DNA from 3 places in the Rhizobium brockwellii genome. Region 3 is predicted to be linked to each of the others. Evidence: predicted binding sites of a transcription regulator. Region 3 holds the regulator's gene; each other region holds the start of a gene.

Region 1 (6,029 bases), 680 kb from region 3:
ATGATCTTGGCATCGCCGGTGGCGATCTGCTGCATGCCGAGCGCGACCGCGCGCAAGCCCGAGCCGCAGAGCTGGTTGACGCCCCAGGCTGTCGCTTCCTGCGGAATGCCGGCCTTCATCGCCGCCTGGCGGGCCGGGTTCTGGCCCTCGCCGGCGGCAAGCACCTGGCCGAGGATCACCTCATCCACTTCGCCGGCATCGACGCCGGCGCGCTCGAGCGCGCCCTTGATGACGGCCGCCCCGAGCTCATGCGCGAGGACCGTCGCGAAAGCACCGTTGAAGGCGCCGACTGCTGTTCGCCCTGCACTGGCGATGACGATGGATGGATTGCTCATGGGGACGCTCCTCGTTTTCGTCTCACTTACATAAGTGGAAACTGGCAAAGCTTGGAGCACAAGTCAAACGCGAAGACCGGCCGCCGTCATTTTAGGTAAAGCCCGTCGAAGCCCGATTCATCTGCTCTGTTAAAGGTTTGCCGCATCGCACAAAGAGATTGTCACCGGCCTTCTTTTGCGTTTACAGTCTCAAGTGGAGGAATATCCATAAATCAGACGGGGGTTCAGGAGACTGATATGGCGAAGCATGAGGGTCAGATCGTTATCAAGAAATACGCCAATCGCCGCCTATACAACACAGGCACCAGCACCTACGTGACGCTGGAAGACCTGGCGGAGATGGTGAAGAAGGGCGAAGAATTCAACGTACAAGATGCAAAAAGCGGAGATGACATCACCCATTCGGTGCTGACCCAGATCATCTTCGAACAGGAATCGAAGACCGGCAACACATTGCTTCCGATCTCCTTCCTGCGCCAGCTCATTACCTATTACGGCGATCAGATGCAGATGGTCGTGCCGAGCTTTCTCGAACATTCGATGCGCTCCTTCACCGAACAGCAGGTCCAGATGCGCGAGCAAGTAAACCGCGCCTTCGGCGAGACGCCGCTCGGCAAGAACCTGCAGTTGCCGATGCAGATGGTCGAAGACCATGTTCGCCGCAACACTGAACTGTTTCAGCAGGCGATGCAGATGTTCTCGCCCTTCATGACGCCACCTGCCAAGGAAAGCCGCAAGGCCGAGGCCAAGGATATCGACGAGCTGAAGGAACAGCTCCGCGCCCTTCAGAACAAACTCGACAACCTATAGTCCGATCGAGACATCCCGCCCAGCGCTTCGGATCGACACGGCAAAACCGCCGATGACATCAATCAGAGCGATCGTCATCAAAATGAAGAAGACCTGCGTCGCAGCATCCCGGACGAGCAGAAACTCGACCAGGAAGGCGATGAACACCAGCATCGACAGCATGTGGTTGACGAGATTGCCGGGGCCGGTTCTGGTCGCTTTGAGGATTTCGAAGAACAGCACGACAAGTGCGATGACGATGAAAAGATCGCCGAGCGCCATGCTCCAGATTGCGCCCGAGATCATCGACAGCACGATGATATCATGTTGCAGTGCTGGAATGCCGCCATCGCCCATCAGGCCCAGCATCGCCAGATTGTAGAGAATAAACGGAATAATCATCAGGGGCATGGCATTTATCATCGGCAAATCTCCTCGGCGCCGAAAGAATACTGCCGTAAGTCGCCGCCCCACTGCAAGTCATTGCAAATATTATATTGCCGAAATGCAAAAGGCCGGCGTGACGCCGGCCTTGAAACTTCGATCGGACAAGCCGGATCGGGAAATTATGCGCTTTCCTTCGGCGTCAGAACCTGGCGTCCGCGATACATACCGGTCTTCAGATCGATATGATGCGGGCGGCGCAGTTCGCCGGAATTCTTATCTTCGACGTAGGTCGGAGCCTTCAGGGCGTCTGCCGAACGGCGCATACCGCGCTTGGACGGGCTTGTTTTTCTCTTCGGTACAGCCATTTCACTTACTCCACTTGCGGGCAAAACATTCCCACGGCCACACCGGCGGCCGAAACGGACATGTCGCGATTTCGGAATTTGGCGCGCTTATACATGCAAGGGGTGACCTTGACCAGTCCCCATGCGTATTTTTTGCAAAGCCGATGATTCCAGGCTCAGACTTCGTCTTCCGGCACGATCCAAGGCTCGGCGCGGGCCGCCTCTTCCCATTTCCGCCAGGCCGGATGCGCCTTCATGGTCTCCATATAGGCCAGCGTATCGTTTTGGCTGACGAGATCATAGATTTCGAACCGGTTGACGACAGGCGCAAACATCGCATCCGCCCCGCTGAACGCGCCAAACAGAAACGGTCCGCCGGATTGCTGCAGGAGGTCGCGCCAGATCGTCTCGATGCGGCTGATATCGGCGTCGACACCATCCGGCAACGCGATCTTGCCCTTCGGCCGGCGGATATTCATCGGGCAGGCACTGCGTAGCGCCCGGAAGCCTGAGAGCATTTCCATCGAAACCGAACGGGCGAGCGCCCGCTCGGCGCGATCCCTCGGTAGAAGGCCGGCGTCCGGATAAAGCTCGGCGACATATTCGATGATCGCAAGCGATTCCCAGATCTTCAATGCACCGTGCTTGAGAAGTGGTACTCGCCCGGTCGGTGAGACCGCCTTGATATCGGGATTGCCACCAGGATAGTCGAAGGGGATCAGGACTTCCTCGAAATCGACGCCGGCGCCCGTCAGCGCCATCCACGGCCGGAACGACCAGGAGGAATAATTCTTGTTGGCGATGTAGAGCGTCGGTCTATCCATGGGCTTCTCCCGTTCAGGCTTCAAAATCGAAGATCAACAATTCGTGGAAATGGTTCATGTCCTCGAACACGCAGAATGCCGGCGGGGTCAGCTCGAAAACAGGGGCCTTGCGGCGGACATCGTCGGCGACGTTGTCGAGCATTGCCTGCCAGCGCGGCAAGGCTTCGTCTTCCAACCGTTCGATCGCATAGGCGAAGGTCATGTGGAACTTATAGTCCTCATGGTTCGGCTGGCGATAGCCCAGAAGCTCGGCCAGCGCATTGCGCCAGGCGCGCATGACCTTGCGGTCTCTCTCCGTCGCCCCGTCGACGAGCAGGCCCGACGGGCGAGCTTCGACGATGGCGACCTTGAAGGGATCGGCCATCGAGAAACCTTCGAGCAGGGCCGCCATCAGCGCTATCATGTCGTCGATCGGCGTATCGAGAGGTAGATCGCCCGGCCAGCAATCCTGGCGGCGCCTGGTCTCGATGACACCTTCGAAAAGTGTCATGTGAATGCTTGATATCGGCGTGAAGAGGAACTGCGGGGCTTCGGGCATCGCCAGATATTTCTCACGCGCCTCGATCAGCACCGCCTGCGTTTGCGAACCCTTCTCGATATGGCAAACGATGGTGTTGCCGGCTTCCGGCAGAAAGCCGCCGACCTTGCGATAACGGCTGCCGAGATGGGCGGGCGGGGTTGGATTGTGCCTCTTCGAATAAAAGAGAAGCTCGGGCGAAAATGTCGTGATGGTCATGGGCGACTCGGGGGCTCTGGTTGGACTGCATTCGCCCATATGGCAGAACCAAGAATGCCAGATGACACTTGCCACGTCTCGAGCACGATACCGAAAAGTGTGAGCGGTTTTCGAACGAGATCCTGTTCTAACGATAAGTTCTGATCTCAATCATAGATGCACCTGATGTAATCGCCCGAACCTTGTGCGCGTCTCTCGATCACGCCGGCGAGCCGGCGAAGACCTCGTCCGGGCTTGCCGGCATTGCGGTCGATCGGGTTCGGCAGCGAGACGGCCAGCAGCGATGCCTGGCGCCGCGTCAGCTTCGAGGCCGGCACCTTGAAATGATGCTGGGCCGCCGCCTCGATGCCGTAGATGCCGGGACCCCATTCGGCGATATTGAGATAGATTTCCATCAGCCGCCGTTTCGACAGGACAAAATCCGTGCTCACCGCGAGCGGAAGTTCCAGCGCCTTGCGCACGAAGGAGCGGCCGTTCCAGAGGAAGAGGTTTTTCGCCGTCTGCATCGGAATGGTGCTGCCGCCACGTGTCGCCTGACCTTTCAGCGTATCCTCGACCAGCATGCGCATTTCCGCCCAGTCGACACCGCCGTGAAAGCAATATTGCCCGTCCTCCGACATCATCACCGACTGCACCACAACCGGGGCAATGTTATCAAGCGACACCCATTGCCTGTCGTAACCCCGCAGCAGCACGAGATCGCGCAGCATCAGCGTCGAGACGGGATGAATGAAAGGCAGCAGATAGAAAAAGATCAGCGCATAGGGAAGAATCAGCAAGACCAGCACGGCCAGAATAATGCGTTTCAACACACGCCCGTCTCCGAACCATCGCCGACGAGCCGGCATGTCGACGCTGTCCTCTCTCTCCGGCGCTATATCCAATGTCCCCAGTCCGATTTCGCTCCTGTCGTTCTCATAACGCCTGCGCAGAGCTTATGCCAGAGTGCGCGGCGAATCTTGCTGCCGCCATCGACAATTCCGTTGCAAGCCCGGGGGCGCTCATGCCAAACAGCGCCCATGGACGCGAACCGGGACACTTTCGAGACGAGGCTGAAGAACAACGCCCGCGACATCGAGGCGCTGCTCGACGCATTGCTTTCACCGAGTGCCCTTTCCGATGAAATCGCCAGGCCCGAGACGCTGCGCGATGCCATGCATTATGCCGTGCTGAACGGCGGCAAGCGGCTGCGCCCGTTTCTCGTCGTCGAAAGTGCAGCCCTGCTCGGCGGCGACGCCGAGGCGGCACTTCGCGTCGGCGCCGCCCTCGAATGCGTCCACTGCTATTCCCTCGTGCATGACGATCTGCCGGCCATGGACGATGACGACCTGCGCCGCGGCAAACCAACGGTACATATCAAGTTCGACGAAGCGACGGCGATCCTCGCCGGCGACAGCCTGCTGACCTACGCCTTCGACATCATCGCCGCGCCGGAAACGACCCTTGCCGATACGAGCAAGGCATCGCTGGTGCTGGCCCTTGCCCGCGCAGCCGGTCTCGGCGGCATGGCCGGCGGCCAGGCGCTCGACCTCGCGGCGGAAAAGCAGGCCCCCGACGAGGCCGGCATCATCCGCCTGCAGGCGATGAAAACAGGCGCGCTGATCCGCTTCGCCTGTGAAGCCGGCGCCGTCATCGCGGCAAGCCGGCCGGAGGATCGCCGTCGCCTGCGCGCCTTCGGCGAAAAGATCGGCCTTGCCTTCCAACTGGCCGACGACATTCTCGACCTGACCTCGGATGCGGCGACCATGGGCAAGGCGACCGGCAAGGATGCGGCCCGCGGCAAGGGAACGCTTGTGGCCCTGCGCGGCATGGAATGGGCCGAAGCCCAGCTCCGCGAGCATGTCCGCGATGCAGAGGCGTTGCTTGCCCCCTACGGCCCCCGTGCCTCGACCCTCATTGCTGCGGCGCATTTCATCGCCGACCGGAAGAGCTGAAGCGGCAGGTCAGGCTGTCAGTATTTCTTTGAGGGCGGAAACCAGACGGGCACACTCCTCGCCCGTGCCGATGCTGATCCGCAGGAAGTCCGAAATACGCGGTTTGGCGAAATGCCGGACGAGAATGCCGCGCTCCCGCAGAGCGGCTTGAAGCGCTGCCCCGGAACGGCTTTGGTGCCTCGCGAAAACGAAGTTCGCCTGGGACGGCAAGACCTCGAAACCCAAAACTTCAAGTTCAGAGTCGAGGCTTTCGCGGCTGGCGATGATGTTCCTCCGGCATGTCTCAAACCACGCCTCGTCCTTGATCGCCGCCGTCGCGGCAAGCTGCGCCAGACGATCGAGCGGATAGGAATTGAAACTGTCCTTGACCCGCTCCAGCGCCTCAATCAGCGGCCGCTGCCCCAGCGCGAAGCCGATGCGCAGACCGGCAAGCGAACGGGACTTCGACAGGGTCTGGATCACCAGTAGGTTGGGATAGGTTGAAACGAGCCCGGCAGCGCTCTCGCCGCCGAAATCGATATAGGCCTCGTCTATGACAACGACCGCATCCGGATGGGCGGCAAGAAGTGCTTCGATACTGGCAAGTGGCAAGCCGATGCCGGTCGGCGCATTCGGATTGGGGATGATGATCGCGCCGCAGGGCCTGTCGTAATCTTCCAGCCCGATCCGAAACCCATCGT
Region 2 (6,029 bases), 1.4 Mb from region 3:
CTCGCCGCCTCTCGCCCGCGGCAGACGGAGTGGCGGGCGCCGCTCGGCGCCTTTCTCGGCCGTTCGCTGTTCTCCTACGCCTCCACCGAAATCGCCGCCGCCGAGCAGTCGCTGGAGGAGCGCGGCTGGCATGAGGGCAGGCTCTCGTCGCTGATCCTCGATACCGGCGCCAACGGCAATGCGCTTCTGCCGATCGCCGCCGGCCGCGTGATCTGGGAACGGATCATGCTTTCCGATGGCAGCGCCGGCCGCCTCGTCACGACCATCGGCTGAGCCTGCAGCTTTCCTGCATTCCCCTGCATAATTTATGCGTTGTCTGAAAACCTTAGTCTTTATAGCGTCCGCCGCCGAACGGTCAGGAGACGATGTGATGACGATATTGGTAACGGGAAGTGCCGGCCATCTCGGCGAGGCGCTGATGCGAACCCTGAGGGCGGAAAGCGGCTGGGTGCGCGGCATCGATATCAAGCCCTCGGTTTTTACCGACATGGTCGGCTCGATCAGTGATCGCGCCTTCGTCCGCCGGGCAATGTCAGGCATCCGCCACGTCATCCATGCCGCAACGCTGCACAAACCGCATGTGGCAACCCACGGCAATTACGATTTCCTCGACACCAATGCCGCCGGCACCCTGAACCTGCTCGAAGAATCGGTCGCCGCAGGCGTTGTAAGCTTCATCTTCACCAGCACCACCAGCACCTTCGGTGCCGCATTGACGCCGGCTGCCGGCGAACCGGCGGCATGGGTGACCGAGGACGTACTTCCCGTCGCGAAAAACATTTACGGCGTAACGAAACTCGCCGCCGAAGGCCTGTGCGAACTCTTCGCCCGCAAATCCGGCCTGCCGGTCGCCATTCTCAGGACGTCGCGTTTCTTTCCCGAAAATGACGACGATCCTGACATTCGCAACGGCTATTCGGCAGAGAATGCCCAGGCCAACGAGCTTCTTCACCGCCGCGTGGACATCAGCGATGTGGTCGGCGCCCATCTGCTGGCGCTGGAAAAGGCGCCGGCAATCGGCTTTGGCCGCTATATCATCTCCGCCACGACGCCGTTTTCGGCAATTGATCTTGCCGCGATCCGGCGCGACGCGCCTCCCGTCGTCGAACAACTGTTTCCGGGTGCAGGCGCTCTTTACGCATCACGCGGCTGGAAGATGTTTCCTTCGCTCGACCGCGTCTACGTCAACGAACGCGCAAGACGGGAACTCGGCTGGCAGCCGCGATATAATTTCCGTTTCGTGCTCGATTGCCTGCGCGACAACAGGGAGTGGCGAAGCCCTTTGGCGTTGGATGTCGGCTCCAAAGGTTATCACGACGAGGTCTTTGCCGAAGGACCTTACCCGGTCGGATAGAGGAGCGAGCTGCAATGCGGACACGCGAAAGCCCGACTTCCTCTCCAGCATGGCGCCTTCGCTGAGAAGTGTCATCCAGATATCATGATCCCGTCATAGACCGTCTGCCGGGGATATGGGGCGACGAAATCCAGGGCGTGTTGTGCCATCGGGAATCGAATCCAGGCCGGGGTGTCATTTGAAGCGGTGTCCAGCCTGCGGGCGGAAGCCGTTTCGAGAACGCTTTTGACCGAGAGGGTATTTCCATGAAGAATTTCAGACCTTACGCATCGCGGCTGTTCGCCGCGGTTCTCGCCGCATCCGCCGCCGTGCCAGTCGTCGCAATGGCCGAGAATTCCGCCACCGTCGGTGGCCTCACCTTCGTCAACAAGGGCCTCGTCGGCATCGGGCGTATCCCGGCCAACCAGCGTGACAAATTCGGCGAGACCTTCGGTTCCGGCTCGGGCATGGCACTCGATCCCGCCGCCTGGAGCCGCGACGGCGCCAGCTACAAGGGCACGCTCTACCTGCTGCCCGACCGCGGTTACAACGCCGTCGGCACCGTCGACTATCGGCCGCGCCTGAACACCATCTCGATCGGCCTGACGCCGACCGCTCCGGGTGCGGCACCCGAGGCAGGCAAGGAACAGTCGGGCGTCGACGCAAAGCTCGTCGATTCCACGCTCTTTGTCGATGACAAGGGTGGCGACATGACGGGTCTCGACCCAGAATCCGGCGTCCGCCCCGCTGCCGGCGATTTTCCGCCGCTGCCGCAGGCGACGAACGGCAAGATCGCGCTCGACAATGAAGCCATCATCCGCATGGCCGACGGCAGCATGTTCGTCAGCGACGAATACGGGCCTTACATCTATCACTTCTCTGCTGACGGCCACCTGCTGTCTGCCACCCAGCCGCCGAAGGCGCTTTTGCCGATGCGCAAGGGTGCGTTGAGCTTTGCCTCCAACAATCCCGGCCCCGGTGCCTCCGCTCCGGACCCGAAAGATCCGGAGACCGGCCGCCAGAACAACCAGGGTCTCGAAGGCATGGCGATGACGCCGGATGGTAAGTTCATCATATCAGTGCTGCAATCGGCCGCCCGCCAGGACGGCGGCGATTCCGGCTCGACCCGGCAGAATACCCGCGCGCTGATCTATGACGCCGCCGATCCCGATCACCTGAAACTGGTGCACGAATATGTCGTGCCGCTGCCGGTCTTCAAGGACGCCAAGGACAAGACGACGATCGCCGCTGAGAGCGAAATCGTCGCTCTTTCCGACAAGACTTTCCTGATGCTCGCCCGTGACAGCGGCAACGGCCAGGGCCTGAAAGGCGACAGCTCGCTCTACCGCAAGGTCGACATCGTCGACGTTTCCGCCGCGACCGACATCGCCGGCAGCGATTTCGATGCCGGCAAGCCGATCGCCCAGAAGGGCGTCATCGATCCCTCACTGACGCCGGCGACGCTAACAACCTTCATCGACCTCAACGACAAGGCCGATCTCACCCGCTTCAGCCTGCACAACGGCGCACCGAACGACAAGAACAATCTGTCGGAAAAATGGGAAGCCATGGGTCTTGCGAGCGTTCTCGACCCGAACCTGCCGGACGACTATTTCCTGTTCGTCGCCAATGACAACGACTTTTTGACGCAGGATGGTTTCCAGGTGGGTGCCACCTACAAGGCAGACGGCGGTGCCGACGTCGACACCATGTTTCAGGTCTTCCAGGTCAGCCTTCCTGGCCTGAAGAAGTAACGGACGCGCAAAAGGGGTGGACGCGCAAGCTGCGCGCTCGCCCTGTCGATCCGGCGTCTTCGCTGAAAATGGAAGGAAAGGGTGCGATCCACGACCACCGATGGATGTTTACGATCCTGGGTGCCTACAAACGTAGGTGGGCGCCGTGTGTCCAGGCCCACGGGCCTGGCCAGGGACAGCTCCCTTTGGATCGAGTATGGCCCCAGGGATTGTGGTTCCTGTCGAGAGGCGCAGACCGCATGGCGATATATAAGGTTGTTTGCGCTGGTGCGCCAGTGGCGACGGAAGGCAGCCGCTATTTAATTGAGATCAATTGAGTTCGGGGGCGGAGCGGCCATTCAGCTTGTCGGTGATGCCGCGGATGCGGCTCGACACTTCACTCAACGCTGCGGCAAGATTTTCCTCGGTCCGGGCGGTCGCGGCTAGCACCGTATCGCGATTGCCGCGCAGCGTCTCGAGCTCGGACTCCAATCCGGCGACGCGGCGCGTCAACTCGGCAATCTCGTCCGTGATCATAATGCCGGCCATGACGGTGATCCTCAGATCGCCGATTTCGCCGAACTGATCCTTGAGATGGCCGACATAGCGGTCGAAACGGATGGCGAGATCGGTCAGGTGATCCTCCTGCCCTTCCTCGCAGGCCATGCGATAGGCCTTGCCGTCGATCGTTACCGTCACCTGCGCCATGCCAAACTCTTTCTATCAGCGATCCAGAACTGCGCGGATCGTTTCCATCGCCGTCACCAGCCGCCGCGATACCTCGCGATTGACCTCTTCCAGCCGGTTGGCGCGGAATTCGGCTTGGTCGAGCTCCTGCGCCAGCCGCGAGCGGTCGGCGTGCACACGCCGCACCTCGCCCTCGATCTCGCCCTGCTCTCGCTGCCGTTCGACGCGCATATCGACGGCGTTTTCGAGGCTCGATATCGCCTGTCTCAATTCGTTGAGCGCTGCTTCCATGGTTTTGCCTGTGGGCATCATGTCTTTCCGATTCCCGCGCAGGATCCGCGAATCGGCACGCCGCGCCGATCCTGCGATTTCAAAAGGATATGCAGCTCGCCGACGGCCCGTCAATAAATCCTGTCACTTGCCCACCGGCCTATCCTGTGGATGAGCGTTCTACACATCGGTTTCGTCATTTGTACAATCACGTGATCAAATGTCAAAAATCGCCGCTGTCAGCCCGGATTTGGCCTGCCATTTATTGACTTGCCCGTCCCAACTGCTATGTCTCTGCCGCTTTCACTCGATGGTCTTGGAGGCTCGAGGCCATCCCCCGACACCCGGAACTTGCGGAAAAGCCATGACCTCTCCCGAACAACACGACCGGATGGCGAATGCGATCCGTTTTCTCGCCATGGATGCCGTTGAAAAGGCGAACTCCGGCCACCCGGGCATGCCGATGGGCATGGCCGACGTGGCAACGGTCCTGTTCACCAAATATCTGAAGTTCGATCCGAAGAAGCCGCATTGGCCGAACCGCGATCGCTTCGTGCTGTCGGCCGGCCATGGCTCGATGCTGCTCTATTCGGTGCTGTATCTGACCGGCTATCCTGACATGACGATCGAAGATCTGAAGCAGTTCCGCCAGCTCGGTTCGAAGACCGCCGGCCATCCGGAATACGGTCACGCGACCGGCATCGAAACGACGACCGGTCCGCTCGGCCAGGGTATTGCCAATTCCGTCGGCATGGCGATTGCAGAACGCAAGCTGCGGGAGGAGTTCGGCTCCGATCTCCAGGATCACTATACCTATGCGATCTGCGGCGACGGCTGCCTGATGGAGGGTATCAGCCATGAAGCCATCGCGCTCGCCGGCCACCTGAAGCTCAACAAGCTCGTCCTTTTCTGGGACAACAACTCGATCACCATCGACGGCGCTGTCTCTCTGTCGGACTCCACCGATCAGATCGCCCGCTTCAAGGCCGTACACTGGAACACAATCGAGATCGACGGTCACGATCAGGCCGCGATCGCCGACGCGATCGAAGCTGCCCACAAGTCCGACCGCCCGACCTTCATCGCCTGCAAGACGATCATCGGCTTCGGCGCCCCGAACAAGCAGGGCACCCACAAGGTCCACGGCAACCCGCTCGGCGCCGAGGAAATTGCGGCCACCCGCAAGGCGCTGAACTGGGAAGCCGAAGCCTTCGTCATCCCGTCGGATGTCCTTGACAGCTGGCGTGCAGCCGGCGCCCGCTCCGTCGACCTCGTCAAATCCTGGGAAGACGGCCTCGCCAAGGCTCCGGCCAAAGCCGAGTTCAGCCGCCGCATGGCAGGCGAACTGCCGGAAGGTTTCGACGCCGCGATCAGCGCATATAAAAAGAAGCTCGCCGAGACCAAGCCGACGGTCGCGACCCGCAAGGCTTCGGAAGACGCGCTCGAGGTCATCAACGGCTTCCTGCCGGAAACGCTCGGCGGCTCCGCCGACCTGACGCCGTCGAACAACACCAAGACTAGCCAGATGCATTCGATCACGCCGACGGATTTCGCCGGTCGTTATATGCATTGGGGCATCCGCGAGCATGGCATGGCGTCTGCCATGAACGGCATTGCGCTGCATGGCGGCCTCATCCCCTATAGCGGCGGCTTCCTGATCTTCTCGGATTATTGCCGCCCGCCGATCCGCCTTGCTTCGCTGATGGGCATCCGCGTCATTCACGTCCTGACGCATGACTCTATCGGCGTCGGCGAAGACGGCCCGACGCACCAGCCGGTCGAACAGCTCGCCGGTCTGCGCGCCATCCCGAACCTGATGGTCTTCCGTCCGGCCGACGCCACGGAAACGGCGGAATGCTGGCAGATCGCCATCAAGACGCACAACCGTCCCTCGGGCCTTGCTCTGACGCGTCAGAACCTGCTCGCAGCCCGCACCGAATACAGCGAAAAGAACCTGTGCGAACAGGGCGCCTATGTGCTCGCCGGCAATGCCGACGCCAAGGTGA
Region 3 (6,029 bases):
AGTTCAACACCGGCCTCTTCGTCAACGGCAATTCCAGCCGCCCGGAGGCCGCGGGCCTGGGCGTCGCCCTGATCGGCTCGCTCTACCTGATGCTGATCGTGCTCGTGCTGGCGCTGCCGATCGGCGTCGCCGCCTCGATCTATCTCGAGGAGTTTGCGCCGAAGAACAAGCTGACGGACCTGATCGAGGTCAACATCAACAACCTCGCCGCGGTCCCCTCGATCGTCTACGGTCTGCTCGGTCTTTCCGTCTTCATCAACTTCATCGGCCTGCCGCGCTCGGCCTCGCTGGTCGGCGGCCTGGTGCTGACGCTGATGACCCTGCCGACGATCATCATCGCGACGCGCGCCGCCCTTCGCGCCGTGCCGCCGTCGATCCGCGCCGCGGCCCTCGGCCTCGGCGCTTCGAAGATGCAGATGGTGTTCCACCATGTTCTGCCGCTCGCCATGCCCGGCATCCTCACCGGCACGATCATCGGCCTGGCGCATGCGCTCGGCGAAACCGCGCCGCTGCTTCTGATCGGCATGGTCGCCTTCGTCGCCAACGCGCCGACGACACCGCTCGATCCCTCGACGGCTCTGCCCGTACAGGTCTATATGTGGGCCAACGAGGCCGAACGTGCCTTCGTTGAGCGTACTTCGGGTGCCATCATCGTCCTGCTCCTGTTCCTGATCGTCATGAACATGGGCGCCATCCTCTTGCGTCGTCGCTTCGAGCGCCGCTGGTAAACGGAGTTACAAGATCATGAACATGTTGACGGAAGCTGCAGTTGAAAAGGCGCTGGATCACAAGATGAGCAACGTCCCGTATAAGATGATCGGAAAGGATGTCTCGGTTTACTACGGCGAAAAGCGCGCGCTATTCGATGTGAACCTGAACATCCGCGAAAACACCGTAACCGCCCTGATCGGCCCGTCCGGCTGCGGCAAGTCGACCTTCCTGCGCAGCCTCAACCGCATGAACGACACGATCGACGGCTGCCGCGTCACCGGCAAGATCACGCTCGACACCGACGATATCTATGATCCCGATATCGACGTCGTCGAACTTCGCGCCCGCGTCGGCATGGTCTTCCAGAAGCCGAACCCGTTCCCGAAGACGATCTACGAAAACGTCTCCTACGGCCCGCGCATCCATGGCCTCGCCAAGTCGAAGGCCGATCTCGACCAGATCGTCGAGACCAGCCTGCAGCGCGCCGGCCTCTGGAACGAGGTCAAGGACCGCGTGCACGAGTCCGGCACCGGCCTGTCGGGCGGTCAGCAGCAGCGCCTCTGCATTGCGCGTGCCGTCGCCGTCAGCCCGGAAGTGATCCTGATGGACGAGCCCTGCTCGGCGCTCGACCCGATCGCCACCGCCAAGGTCGAGGAGCTGATCCACGAGCTGCGCGAGAACTACACGATCGTCATCGTCACCCACTCCATGCAGCAGGCCGCGCGTGTTTCGCAGCGCACCGCCATGTTCCACCTCGGCAATCTCGTCGAGGAGAACGACACCGACAAGATGTTCACCAATCCCGACGATCCGCGCACCCAGGACTACATCATGGGTCGCTTCGGCTGATTTTGGCGTCACCAAGCCTTTCCGTTATTCGAGGATAAAGCCCCATGGCATCGACACATATTTATTCTGCCTATGATGATGATCTGAAGTTCCTGTCCAGGCGGATTTCCGAAATGGGCGGCCTGGCCGAGCAGATGGTCGCCGAAGCCGTGCGGGCGCTCGTCAACGGCGATACCGCGCTGGCGCAGAAGGTCATCTCCGACGATGTGATCCTCGATCACGCCGAACGCGAAATCGGCGACAAGGCGATCGTCACCATCGCCCGCCGCCAGCCGATGGCCGCGGACCTGCGCGAAATCATGGGTTCGATCCGCATCGCCGCCGATCTCGAACGTGTCGGCGACCTCGGCAAGAACACTGCCAAGCGCGTCATCGCCGTCCAAAGCACCGGCGTTCCCCGCAAGCTCGCCCGCGGCCTCGAGCATCTGTCCGAGCTGGCGCTCGTCCAGCTCAAGGAAGTGCTCGACGTCTACACCAATCGTTCCGCCGACAAGGCGAATGCGATCCGCGAACGCGACAACGAGATCGACGCGATGTACACCTCGCTGTTCCGCGAGCTCCTGACCTACATGATGGAAGATCCGCGCAACATCACCAGCTGCACGCATCTTCTCTTCTGCGCCAAGAACATCGAGCGCATCGGCGACCACGCCACCAACATCGCCGAGACGATCTTTTACATGACGACAGGCGCGCAGCCGGAAGGCGACCGTCCGAAGGACGACAGCGCCAACACCGTCGGCGCGGTCACCGAATAACCGCCTACACCCCGCCGCTTGCGTGCGCGCCCATCCGGGCGCGCAAGAGGTCGCAGCCAATTTCTGAATTTGCGCAGGATGCATTGCTTAAATCACCCTGGTTTAAGGATCATGCGCGAGGAGACCGACACGCATGATCCCGAGAGTTGCAGTTGTTGAAGACGAGGAAGCCCTCAGCGTGCTTCTTCGCTACAATCTCGAAGCGGAAGGCTTCGAGGTCGATACCATCCTTCGTGGCGACGAAGCCGAAATGCGGCTTCAGGAGCGCACGCCCGATCTTCTCATCCTTGATTGGATGCTGCCCGGCGTCTCCGGCATCGAGCTCTGCCGGCGCCTGCGCATGCGGCCGGAGACCGAGCGTCTGCCGATCATCATGCTGACGGCGCGCGGCGAAGAGAGCGAGCGTGTCCGCGGATTGTCGACGGGCGCCGACGATTATGTCGTCAAGCCCTTCTCGACCCCCGAGCTCGTTGCCCGCGTCAAGGCGATGCTGCGTCGCGCCCGTCCCGAGGTGCTGTCGACGGTGCTGAAATGCGGTGACATCGAGCTCGACCGTGAGACCCATCGCGTCCATCGCAAGACCCGCGAAGTCCGCCTCGGCCCCACCGAATTCCGCCTGCTGGAATTCCTGATGTCGTCGCCGGGCCGGGTCTTCTCCCGCTCACAGCTGTTGGATGGTGTCTGGGGCCACGATATCTATGTCGACGAGCGCACCGTCGACGTCCATGTCGGCCGCCTGCGCAAGGCGCTGAATTTCTCCAACATGCAGGACGTCATCCGCACCGTCCGCGGCGCCGGTTATTCGATGGAAGCCTGAGGGCTTTCATCTGAGCCTGCTGGCAAAGCCCCGGCAAAACCCGCGACGTCATCCTCGGCCTTGTGCCGAGGATCTGCGCACGCCAAATTAAGCATTTGAAAATAAAGTTTTTTCTCTCAAGTGGTTGAGGTGATCAGATGCTCGGCACAAGGCCGAGCATGACGGAGGGAAACCTGAGCTTCCATCCGCGCATAAAAAAACGGGCCACTCGGCCCGTTTTCTGCATTCTAACGATGGTCAGCCCCCTCAGCTGGCCCGCGCGGCTGCCCGGCGGCGTTCGTTGACCGGCTGGTAGGCAAGCTTCTGGTGATAGCTGCAATAGGGCGAATTGTCGGGGGATTCGCAGCCGCAGAAATGGAAGTCGTCCTTCAGCGGATCGCCGACCGGCCACTTGCAGGTGCGCTCGGTCAGTTCCGTCAGGCCGAGGCGGCGCGAAATCGGCACCACCACATTGCCTCTCGGCACGTATTCCATTTCCTCGATCGTTTCGATCTCGATCTCTTCCTTCAGCATCGTCGCGCCCTGCTGGCGGGTGACGGTGCGGGTGGTGATCCGAGAGGCGAAGTTCGGCGCGCGCGGCGCCGATGTATTGCGCTTCGGCGTTCGCGCCGCGGTGTTGGTGCCGCCGGCCTTGGCACGGCCGGGAAGGCACAGCCGGTGCACTTTACCGATGACCGCGTTTCGGCTGACACCGCCAAGTTGTGCCGCGATCTGGCTGGCGCTCAGTCCTTCGGCCCAAAGCTTCTTGAGTTTCTCGACCCGCTCGTCTGTCCAGTTCATGCCCTGTCTCCACCTTTTGCGTTGGTGATGGCAGAATCCCTCACCGTTGTCCCGGGAGCTCCGAAACAAGAAACGCTTGATCAATTTTGGTGACTAGTTCCGCCGCATGCAGTCTAGTAATTGATCTTTAACCTAGTGTGAGCCTGACTCCGTGACAAGAGTCGCATGAATCCGGATGAATCGAATTCGTAGTTTTCCCCAACTTGCTGTCCCTGCGTGGCATTTCTGCAATAATGCCTGTTGAAGACTGAAAATGCCGCTGTACACCTGTGCTGCATACGCTAAGGGCGCCGTTTTGTTGACATTGCAGCGCGAAAAGGAAATAGTGCCACTCGCCGCCGCAAGGCGGCATTTTTGATTTTTCGGGCCTGGTTTCCTTAGCCGGAGTCATTGCCCGGCAACTTTGATGGAGATCGCGCCATGGCTGAAGCCGCGCCGCTTTATGACACCTATTCTCGTGCCCCACTGCGGTTCGAGCGAGGCGAGGGCGTATGGCTGATCACCGAAACTGGCGAGCGATATCTCGATTTCGGCGCCGGCGTCGCCGTCACCTCCGTCGGCCACAGCAATCCGCATGTGGTCGGCGCGCTGAAGGAGCAGGCCGACAAGGTCTGGCACCTGTCGAACATCTATGAGATCCCCGGACAGGAGCGTCTGGCTAAACGCCTGACCGACGCCACCTTCGCCGACAAGGTGTTCTTCACCAACTCAGGTGCCGAGGCGCTCGAATGCGCGATCAAGACGGCCCGCCGCTATCAGTTTTCCAAGGGCCATCCCGAGCGCTTCCATATCATCACCTTCGAAGGCGCCTTCCACGGACGGACGCTGGCGACGATCGCCGCCGGCGGCCAGGAAAAATATCTCGAAGGTTTCGGCCCCAAGGCGCCGGGTTTCGATCAGGTGCCTTTCGGTGATATCGAAGCGGTCCGCGCCGCGATCACCGAGGCGACGTCCGCCATCCTCATCGAGCCGGTGCAGGGCGAGGGCGGCGTTCGTCCTGCCACGCCTGAGTTCATGAAGGCGCTTCGCCAGCTCTGCGACGACAACGATCTGCTGTTGATCCTCGACGAGGTCCAGACCGGCGTCGGCCGCACCGGCAAGCTCTTCGCCCATGAATGGTCGGGCATCACACCCGACATCATGGCGGTCGCCAAGGGCATCGGCGGCGGTTTCCCGCTCGGCGCCTGCCTTGCCACATCAGAGGCCGCCTCCGGCATGAAGGCCGGCACCCATGGTTCGACCTATGGCGGCAATCCGCTTGCCATGGCCGTCGGCAGCGCCGTGCTCGACATCATCCTGGCCGATGGCTTCCTCCAGCAGGTGCGCGATGTCGCGTTGGTCTTCCGCCAGGGCCTCGCCTCGCTGAAGGATCGCTACCCCGATGTGATCGAGGATATCAGAGGCGAGGGGCTGTTGCTCGGCATCAAGGCTGCCGTTCCCTCAGCCGAACTGCTGCAGGCGATCCGCGCCGCCCATCTGCTCGGCGTACCCGCCGGCGACAACGTCATTCGCCTTCTTCCGCCGCTCGTGGTCACCGCCGAGGAAGCCCGCGAGGGCCTTGCCCGCGTCGAGCGCGCCGCCGAGAGCATTCGCGCCTCCAAGGTCAAGAAGACGGCTTGAAGAGATTGCCGCCTTCGGGCGCAGCACAGGTAAGAAGACGATATGAGCCCTAAACATTTCCTCGATCTTTCGGCAGTCACATCAGCCGATCTCAGAACCATCATGAACGATGCGCTTTCCCGCAAGCAGGCCTTCAAGGCAGGCCAGGGCGACAAGCCGCTCGCCGGCAAGATGCTGGCGATGATCTTCGAGAAGCCGTCGACCCGCACCCGCGTCTCCTTCGACGTCGGCATGCGCCAGCTCGGCGGCGAAACGCTGTTCCTCTCCGGCACCGAGATGCAGCTTGGCCGCGCCGAGACGATCGGCGACACCGCCAAGGTGCTGTCGCGTTATGTCGATGCGATCATGATCCGCACCACCGAGCATTCCCGGCTGGTCGAGCTGGCCCAGCATGCGACCGTGCCTGTGATCAATGCGCTGACGGATGACACCCATCCCTGCCAGATCATGGCCGATATCATGACCTTCGAAGAGCACCGCGGCCCGATCAAGGG

What was found. The regulator PhoB, encoded in region 3, activates phosphate uptake and scavenging genes when phosphate is short. The targets are predictions, from matches to a motif close to TGTCATNNANCTGTCAT.
Region 1: RLCC275e_RS21195 (DUF1868 domain-containing protein) is a predicted target of PhoB. The motif match lies at 3,466-3,482, and genes of this name have one in related genera.
Region 2: RLCC275e_RS17930 (esterase-like activity of phytase family protein) is a predicted target of PhoB. The motif match lies at 1,424-1,440, and genes of this name have one in related genera.

What each region holds. Positions count from the first base shown of each region.
Region 1 is NZ_CP053439.1:4,320,382-4,326,410, forward strand. It holds gene RLCC275e_RS21170 (acetyl-CoA C-acetyltransferase) at 1-335, opposite strand, end outside; gene phaR (polyhydroxyalkanoate synthesis repressor PhaR) at 573-1,145, shown strand; gene RLCC275e_RS21180 (hypothetical protein) at 1,140-1,547, opposite strand; gene rpmF (50S ribosomal protein L32) at 1,691-1,876, opposite strand; gene RLCC275e_RS21190 (glutathione S-transferase family protein) at 2,032-2,679, opposite strand; gene RLCC275e_RS21195 (DUF1868 domain-containing protein) at 2,693-3,415, opposite strand; gene mtgA (monofunctional biosynthetic peptidoglycan transglycosylase) at 3,562-4,299, opposite strand; gene RLCC275e_RS21205 (polyprenyl synthetase family protein) at 4,435-5,349, shown strand; gene hisC (histidinol-phosphate transaminase) at 5,359-6,029, opposite strand, start outside.
Region 2 is NZ_CP053439.1:3,625,462-3,631,490, forward strand. It holds gene RLCC275e_RS17920 (helix-turn-helix transcriptional regulator) at 1-273, shown strand, start outside; gene RLCC275e_RS17925 (NAD-dependent epimerase/dehydratase family protein) at 371-1,354, shown strand; gene RLCC275e_RS17930 (esterase-like activity of phytase family protein) at 1,600-3,087, shown strand; RNA gene ssrS (6S RNA) at 3,169-3,327, opposite strand; gene RLCC275e_RS17940 (cell division protein ZapA) at 3,397-3,774, opposite strand; gene RLCC275e_RS17945 (DUF4164 domain-containing protein) at 3,790-4,065, opposite strand; gene tkt (transketolase) at 4,388-6,029, shown strand, end outside.
Region 3 is NZ_CP053439.1:160,554-166,582, forward strand. It holds gene pstA (phosphate ABC transporter permease PstA) at 1-728, shown strand, start outside; gene pstB (phosphate ABC transporter ATP-binding protein PstB) at 745-1,560, shown strand; gene phoU (phosphate signaling complex protein PhoU) at 1,605-2,318, shown strand; gene phoB (phosphate regulon transcriptional regulator PhoB) at 2,452-3,135, shown strand; gene RLCC275e_RS00820 (GcrA family cell cycle regulator) at 3,382-3,915, opposite strand; gene RLCC275e_RS00825 (aspartate aminotransferase family protein) at 4,336-5,535, shown strand; gene argF (ornithine carbamoyltransferase) at 5,578-6,029, shown strand, end outside.